2 regions of the Planococcus sp. FY231025 genome follow, and region 2 is predicted to be linked to the other one. Evidence: predicted binding sites of a transcription regulator. Region 2 holds the regulator's gene; the other holds the start of a gene.

Region 1 (4,428 bases), 220 kb from region 2:
GTGGACATGTACAGTTCATTGAGCTGGGAAATCGACAGACCTTTTGAAAGCTTGGCCATGTCATCCAGCTGTTCGGGGGTGAAAATCGATTTGACGTCGAGTTTTTGCAGGTATTGCTTGCGCAGCTTTTTGTCAGGAGAAGGGATCTCGTACGCCCGGTCAAACCGGCCAGCCCGGTTGATGAGCGCGGGATCGATCCGCTCGGGGTAATTCGTTGTCCCGATGATAAAAAGGCCTTCACGGGACTGCGTGCCGTCAAGTGTGTTCAGGAAGACCGACCGTGTGAACTCGGGCATCGAATCGATATCTTCTATGACAAGAATCGCAGGGGCGAGGCGCGACACGGTCCCGAAAACTTCCTGTACGGTATAGCTGGACGTGAATTCAGTTATCTGCCAATAGACGACCGGCGCTTCAGTGGAGCCGGTGATTGACTTGACAAGTGTCGTTTTGCCGTTGCCGGGAGCTCCGTAGAGTAGGATGCCTCGTTTGTACGGGACGCCGTACTCTTTGAAAAACACGCCGTCTTCCAGGAAGAATTCATCAATCGAGCGGAAAATGTCCTTTTTGATGCCTGCTTCCAAGATGACATCGTCGCGGTTGACGATGGCCATTTCCCCGTAATTCCGGCGTTTTACGCCTTCGTCGGTGTCCACAAGGAACGTGATGCTGTTCATCAGTTCAATGCGCAGCAGCTCGTTCATGGCTTCCAGGAAGGCAAGGGCAGCAGGTTCCGATTTAGCGAAAAATTGGAATTCCGGCCATGCATTCTCGGCGGCGGTAAAGAGCTGGTATTGAGAAAGGGCGACATCGTAATCAGGGAAAAAGACCAGGCGGTTCTCAAAGCTCTGCCGCACCCGCAGGCTGCCGCTCTGATCGTCTTCTTCTGCGCTCGCAATTTTGCCGAGCGGTCGGGCCTGATACAAAAAGCACAGGGTTTCAAAATTCAGGATCCCCTTTTCCATCAGGTCGAGCAGGTGAGTATGGAGCCTCGAGATCGTCTCTTCAATATCGACGTGGAACCAAGTCCCCGGTGACCGTTCATTCAGTTCAGCCAATGCTTTTTCGGAAACAGCTGCAACTTCCGCATAATGGGGCAGCGTTTCCCGAAGGGTTTCCCCGTGGGGAAAAAGAATTTTGGGCAACATGATATTCCTCCAGTCCTGGTCATTTCTCAGAATGAAAAGAGCCCTTCCGCACCTGGGAAAGGCTCTAGATGATTATTTGGCTTTGACCTTGCCGGTCCATTGCTTGAAGCCGCCTTGCAATTGATACAATTGGTCATATCCTTTTTTCTTAAGGAACAACGCCACCCGGCCGCTGCGTGCGCCGTTCTGGTCGTAGATGTAAACCGGTTTGTCAGCGCGGATCTCGCGGTAGCGCTGGTTCAGTTGGGTCTGGGGGATGTTGCGCGCGCCCAGGATGTGGCCGTTCGCAAAATCTTTCGGTTCCCGCACATCGATCAGCTGCGCTTTGCGGTATCCTTCGATAAACTGCTCTTGCGTCAAAGTAGTGACGGCCTTCTTGATGCGGAAATACGAAATTGCTGCAAAGATGAGCAATGCGGCAACTATGCCTAAAGTAATATAAAGAAACTCCACTGTTCTTGCCCCTTTCTAATCTCTCTCCATTATAAAAGATGGAGTGACTCATGTTCAATGGCAATGTTACACTAATTAAAGAAATTAGGGGGCGATCTTGTGAATTTTCCGGAATGGTTGTTTATTGATTCAGGCAAAGGGACACCGTCATTCAATATGGCGCTCGACGAAGCGCTGCTGAACTGGCACAGCGAAGGGGCCATCCCGCCGGTGATCCGGTTTTACCGCTGGGAGCCGGCAGCGCTTTCGATCGGCTATTTTCAGAAAGTGGAAAAAGAAATCGACATGGAGCAAGTGGAGCGCCTCGGGCTCGGCTTCGTGCGCCGGCCGACCGGCGGGAGGGGGGTCCTCCATGAACATGAACTGACCTACAGCATCATCGTCAGCGAAGATTACCCGGACATGCCGGAAACGGTGACCGAAGCCTACCGGGTGCTGAGCGGCGGACTGCTGGAGGGGTTCCGGAATCTCGGCCTCGATGCGTCCTTTTCCGTTCCGCTGACCGATAGCCAGAAGGCGGATCTGAAAAAGCCGAAAAGCGCAGTATGCTTTGATGCGCCGAGCTGGTACGAAATGGTGGTCGAAGGCCGCAAGATTGCCGGCAGCGCACAGACGCGACAAAAAGGGGTCATCCTGCAGCACGGTGCCATCCTGCTCGACTTGGATGCTGAGAAATTATTATCGGTCTTCAAGTTTCCGGATGAAGATGCGAAAGAGCGCATGCGCAGAAAAATACCCCAAAAAGCGGCGGCGATCAATGACCTGCGGCAGGAGAAAGCCACTCCCGAAGAATGCGCAAGTGCGTTCAAAGCCGGGTTCGAAGCGGCTCTCGGCATCCGGCTGAAGCCGTTTTCGCTGACCGCGGAACAGCGTCTGGAAGTTCAGAAGATTGAGGAAATGCGCTATGCCAATCCGGCCTGGAATCTTCGGGTCTGAGGAGTCTAAAGACTCATTTTACATAGGGTGAAATGGTGGAAACCTTTGTGGATTCAGCTTTGAGACGGCACGTGAAACTGGAAGCAAAATTTTGTTATTGCTTCGATGTTTCAACATATAGTACGATGGGAAATGTAATAATACTATATATAGTGTCTACTCCATATAATATGAAGGAGGAATTGTCAAATGGTTTCTGCCACTCAAAAAGAATATTCTCTAAATCCGGTGAGTCTGAACAGCGACATCGAAGCGTTCCCGCAAGTTTTCGCGATCACCCCGGACATGAAAACAACACATAAAGGGGTATCGCGCCTCGTCATGATCGACCGCTATTCATTCAAGGATACGGAAAAGAAGACGCTGAAAGCGGGCGACTTCGTCGTGCTGACAGTCAAGGAGGATCCGAAATTCCCGGCACGCGGCTTGGGATATATCGTATCGGTCGACAGAACGTCGAATACAGCGAAAGTCTGGATCGAAGAAGACTACCGCAGCGCAATCGACAAACCCGAGGAAGCGGAGGCGGGAATCGTCAACCGTTCGCTTGATGTCATCGAAAAACCCTTGGAAGTCTATTACGAGCAGATCGCTAAACGCAATGCGGCCGGACTTGCTTCAGTGGAAACGACGCCTGAAAAACGCGAAGAATGGTTCGGGAAGTTCTATGAACAGCTGGTCAACCTGAAATTCATCCCTGCAGGCCGCGTCCTTTACGGAGCCGGCGCAGGCACGGACGTCACGTATTTCAACTGCTACGTGATGCCATTCGTGGCAGATTCGCGTGAAGGCATTTCAGACCACCGCAAACAAGTGATGGAAATTATGTCCCGGGGCGGCGGCGTCGGCACGAACGGTTCTACGCTGCGCCCGAGAAACACGCTTGCGCGCGGGGTCAATGGAAAATCATCTGGTTCGGTTTCCTGGCTCGACGACATTGCAAAACTGACGCATCTGGTCGAACAAGGCGGCTCCCGCCGCGGCGCTCAGATGATCATGCTGGCTGATTGGCATCCGGATATCGCGGAATTCATCATTTCCAAAATGCAGAACCCGCGCATCCTCCGCTACTTGATCGAGAATACGGAAGACGAAATGATCAAAAAGCTGGCGAATGAGAAATTGAAGTTCAAGCCGCTCCTCGAACAGGAAGAAGCCATGTACCAAGGGATCCTGAACTACCGGGCGATTCCGGGCATGGGCGGATTCAACGAGAAGATCATGCGCGATGCTGAAACGAAGCTGCGCGACGGCGGAACCTACTCGGTCCACAACGAAGAATTCCTGACAGGCGCGAACATTTCCGTGACCCTGACAGACGATTTCATGAAAGCGGTCGAAGAAGATGCGGATTACGACCTGCGCTTCCCGGCGGTCGAATCGTATTCAAAAGAAGAAATGGCCATCTACAATGAACAATGGCAGGAAATCGGCGATGTGCGTGAATGGGAGCGCATGGGCCACGGCGTCCGCGTCTACCGTACGATCAAAGCCCGCGAACTGTGGAATTTGATCAACGTCTGTGCAACGTACTCAGCTGAGCCGGGCATTTTCTTCATCGATAATGCCAACGCCAAGACGAACGCAACGGCATATGGGCAAAAAGTGGTAGCGACGAACCCTTGCGGCGAACAACCGCTGGCGCCATACTCCGTCTGCAACCTTGCTGCCGTCAACTTGGCGCGCTTTGCAGATCCAGTAAGCAAGGAAGTGGACTTCGAAGCATTGAAAGAAACCGTCAAAGTCGGCGTCCGTATGCAGGACAATGTCATCGACGCAACACCGTACTTCCTGGAAGAGAACCGCGTCCAGGCGCTCGGCGAACGCCGTGTGGGCTTAGGCGTCATGGGGCTTGCCGACCTGCTGATTTATTGCGACAAGGAATACGGCT
Region 2 (4,428 bases):
GATTTGAACAACTTGCCCGATCCAATTGGCAGCCAAGGGACTGCCGTTTTCCGGACAAATAAAAAAAGCCTCATCCCAAAGGGACGAAGCTATGTTCGTGGTTCCACCCTTCTTCTATTTGGGACAGAAAGATCCTGTCCAAAACGAAGCTCTGCATCGGCTAACGGGCCGGTACCGTCAGCTGCTACTCCAAAGTTTCACAGCTGCTGCTCGAAGGTGGTAAGCGTTGTGCCGGTACTTGAGAAGCTTGCAGCCGGTGGCTTCTCTCTCTAGAAAGTCGTACAGTTCCGCTCTTGTCCTTGTCAAAGCATTTCAAATCATATTCTGATTGTTATTACTATACTGCGAAAATCTCCAAAATGCAACACCCGCAAATCAATTCCTGCGGTTTCTGCCGTCCAGCTTCACCGGCTCTGTCAATGCGCGGATGCGTTCCATGACCCGGGCCGCTTTCAAGTCTTCCTTTTCGCCGCGCTGGGAATATGTCAAATGGTGCTGGAGTTCGGAATAGCTGAAGTTCGATGTCATGAACGTCGGCAGCCGCTCCGCCATCCGGTAGTGGAGAATTGTGCCGAGCACTTCGTCGCGCGTCCAACTCGACATCGCTTCCGCACCGATGTCGTCAAGCATGAGAACATCGGCTTTTTTCACGTAGTCGACTTTTTCCTGCAACGTCTGGTCGCCGATCGCCTGTTTCATTTCCCGCATGAATTCCGGGACAAAGACCAGGACGGACCGGATGTTCATCTCTGCCAGTTCGTTGGCTACGGCACTCAGCAAATAGGATTTCCCGATGCCGAATTTGCCGTACAAATACAGGCCTTTCTTCGGCATGTTGTCCGGGCCGGTCGTTTCATCCAAAAACTTGCTGACGGCACGGAATGCTTCCATGCGGCTGTCATCCAACTCGAAGCCGCTGAGCGTCGCCTGCATCACTTCTTTCGGCATGTACATGCTGTGGATCATTGAAGATGCCCGGCGTTTATTGTCGTGGGCATTTTTCAGGCGGCACGGCGTATAGGAAATGCCGATGGTTCCGCGCTCCAATACCAGATTCGGTTCGAAGCCTTTCAGATGGTTGATGCAGCCTTCAAAGCTCGGGCATTTATTGCAATCGTGGGACTGGTCGATGTACTCGTATAATTTATGCAGCCCTCTGTCCACGGTGCTTTTATCGATTTCCGAAGAATGCTCCTCCAGGAACTTCTGGACGCCGGGATTTTCAAGCACTTCTTTTCGCATATCGTTGTAGCGCTCCGAGAAAGCGGGGGCATTGACCACCCGTTTCAATGTTTCGCGAATCGGCTCCATTTAATCACCCTTGCCTTTCTTCATCGCCAATCTAGCGAGGAGTTTTTGTTTTTCGATTTCCAGATCGGTGTTCTGCGGCTTGGCAGCGGCCGGCTGCGCCTCGTCTTTCTGATAGAACCATTCCGGCAGCTTCTCTTCCCGCACCGGCTTGCCGCGGTTGGAGCGAGTGGCAGATTTGGCGGCGGAAGAAGGCGAACCGTCCGCTTTCCATTTCATGTATTGTTCGTGTTCGATGCGCGCCAAATCCATCGCTTCCTTGGCTGTCGTGACATTTTTACGAAGCCAATGCGAAGCGATTTTCTCGACATACGCTTTTGTCAGTTTCATATCCGTCCGAAGCAGGACGTATTGCAGCAGCACGTTCACGACGGCCGGTTCCATGCCGTGCTGAATGACCAATTGGTTTGCCAGCTGGACATCAGCCGGCAGCGGCTCTTTGCCATTGGCAATATCGCGCAGCACTTCGACAGGCGAAGCGGATTCCAGGTACTGGATCAACTCCTCCTGCCGGGTTTTCGGCTCTGCCGATTCTGCCGGCTCTTTTTTGCGGGCCTGGACAAGTTTAGGGGCCGTCGTCGCCACGGTCAGTTTATAGTATTCCGAAGCCGCTTTTTTCAGGCCTTCGGGCGTCAGTTTGGAATCGTCGTCGATTGCCAAAAGCACCACTTTCTGCATATCTAGCGGTCCCCAGCTATAGAGGAACGCCAGTTTGGCAATGGTGTCTTTGACCGAAGCCGTCAATACGCGCTTTGGCACAAGCTGTTCCGACAACCCTTGCCGGAGCAGCGCAAAATCGAAATCTTCCTCTGTCTTATAGCCGCCTTCCGTCCGTTCGTGGAAATCCTTCGGTTCGGACGGGTAGCCCGCCTTGGCGTGGACCGGCTGGAAGATGTCTGTGAATGTGCGCGACACTTCTTCAAAGCCATCCGGGATCTCGGTCTGGTTCAAGAAGCGGTCCCGCACTTTCCGGTAGGACGTCTCACCGATCTTGCTGAAAAGGAACATTGAAAGCAGCGGATCCTGGAAAAACTTCTTGGGGTCGAGCGGCGGGCAAAGTTCATAGACGAACGACCGGTGATCGCCGTCCCTCTTGAACGTCTTCATGAGGCCGATCGCCTCGAGCTGTATGCGGGATTCGAAAATCCGTGCTATGGGCACACCCAAGGTATTCATCAAGGAATAATGGGTTGCTTCTTCTCCGCCGGCTTCCCCTTCCGCCCAGAGCGTCAGGTAGAAAGCCGTAGCTTCCGCGCCGATCATCGGCTGATACAGGAGCGTCAACAGCTGGCGGTCATAATTTGAAAAAGGGTACGGCAAACGGATTTTAAACGAGTCCGCGGGTTGGAGTTCTTTATAAAGTGCAGACATGGTTCACCGCCTTACTCGGTTTTCTTGTCTTCCGGATTCTTTTTTAAAAGATCCTTCAGTTCATCAATAAATACAGTAATGTCTTTGAATTGGCGGTAGACGGAAGCGAAACGGACATACGCCACTTCGTCGATTTCCGCCAGCCGGTTCATGACCAGCTCACCGACTTCTTCGGATTTCACTTCAGCATTGCCAGTTCGGCGCAGTTCCTTTTCGATGTCAAAGACGACATTTTCAAGCGTCTCCAGCGGCACCGGCCGTTTTTCGCAAGCCCGGATCAAGCCGCGCAATACTTTCTCGCGGCTGAACTCTTCGCGCGAACCGTCTTTTTTCACGACGATCAGCGGCATTTCTTCCACTTTCTCGAAGGTCGTATAACGGTAGCCGCACGCTTCGCATTCCCTGCGCCTCCGAATTGATTTGTTATCATCTACCGGGCGCGAATCGACTACACGCGTCCCGTTATGCTGGCAAGCCGGACATCTCATATGGACCTCTCCCTAAACGTTCTATCTGTTTCTTCTATATATAAATCTCATCTTTCATACCGCTCCTGCAGATTATCGACAATGATTTTTTAGCCTAATATATATAGTATAACAAAACTTCCTCTGTAAAATAGAAAAAGCAGAGGAATTTATCCTCTGCTTAGTATGTTTCATGTTAACGGATTATGCATTTACTGAAACTTTGGATTGGCCAGCACTGACTGGACCCATTCCACGCGGAATTTCTACGAATTCGCGTGTACCTGAATTCAACGCTTCAGCAATATAATTCGCTGCAACAGTTGGATCAAGATCGCCGCAAGTATAAACATCGATACTTGCATAGCCGTGTTCCGGGAAGCTGTGGATCGTTAAATGCGATTCAGAAATGATGACTACCCCGCTTACGCCTTGAGGTGCAAATTTGTGAAAAGCTACTTCTCTGACTTCGGCTCCGGATTTAAGTGCTGCATCAACAAAAGTTTGTTCGATAAAATCCATATCGTTTAATTTGTCAAAATCACACTGCCAAAGTTCTGCAATTACGTGACGTCCCATTGTTTCCATGGTTCGTTTTCCCCCTTTGATATCATTTTGTTTTGATGCGCAAAATATTCAAAGTTGACTACCACGGGGGAAAGTTAGTCCAAAGAGGTCCTAACCCTTTAAGCAGTCATGTGAATAAAGATTGCTCCATCCGTTGCCGTAAACCTGTTGGTAACGAAGAAGTTCGCAGTCGTTTTTAGACTACGAATGTTAGTATATGATGTATTGAAATGAAATGCAATAAAAATTACTCGAAAAAACATCTTTTTTCAGGAAATTATTTTCAGGAAAAAACCGCACCCCTCTTGTACAAGGGATGCGGTTCGTATCATTTATCATGCATAAACCATAGATTTTGCGACTTTCTTTGCTAAATCGACAACACGTGCGGAATAGCCCCATTCGTTGTCGTACCAAGCCAGTACTTTCACTTTGCGGTTGCCGATGACCATTGTTGAAAGGCCGTCGACAATTGCCGACTGTTCCGTCGTGTTGAAGTCGACCGATACGAGCGGATCCATCGTCAATGACAAAATGCCGGTCAAGCCGTTTTCGGAAGCATTAACAAACGCCTCGTTGACTTGTTCCGCCGTTACGTCCTGCTTCACGTCTACGACAAGGTCGACAAGTGATACATTCGGTGTCGGTACGCGCAATGCCATGCCGTGAAGTTTTCCTTCAAGCTCCGGCAAGACCAAAGACAGCGCTTTCGCGG

What was found. The regulator NrdR, encoded in region 2, represses ribonucleotide reductase genes. The targets are predictions, from matches to a motif close to AACACNATATATNGTGTT.
Region 1: a site for NrdR is predicted at 2,677-2,694, ahead of ACTL32_RS08190 (vitamin B12-dependent ribonucleotide reductase). Genes of this name have one in related genera too.

The regions. Positions count from the first base shown of each region.
Region 1 covers NZ_JBQJJG010000005.1:367,790-372,217, forward strand. Annotated here, with positions in the region: gene ACTL32_RS08175 (AAA family ATPase) at 1-1,148, opposite strand, end outside; gene ACTL32_RS08180 (rhodanese-like domain-containing protein) at 1,221-1,601, opposite strand; gene ACTL32_RS08185 (lipoate--protein ligase family protein) at 1,758-2,537, shown strand; gene ACTL32_RS08190 (vitamin B12-dependent ribonucleotide reductase) at 2,727-4,428, shown strand, end outside.
Region 2 covers NZ_JBQJJG010000005.1:149,627-154,054, reverse strand. Annotated here, with positions in the region: gene dnaI (primosomal protein DnaI) at 376-1,311, opposite strand; gene ACTL32_RS07105 (replication initiation and membrane attachment family protein) at 1,312-2,679, opposite strand; gene nrdR (transcriptional regulator NrdR) at 2,691-3,167, opposite strand; gene speD (adenosylmethionine decarboxylase) at 3,351-3,734, opposite strand; gene ACTL32_RS07090 (glyceraldehyde-3-phosphate dehydrogenase) at 4,049-4,428, opposite strand, start outside.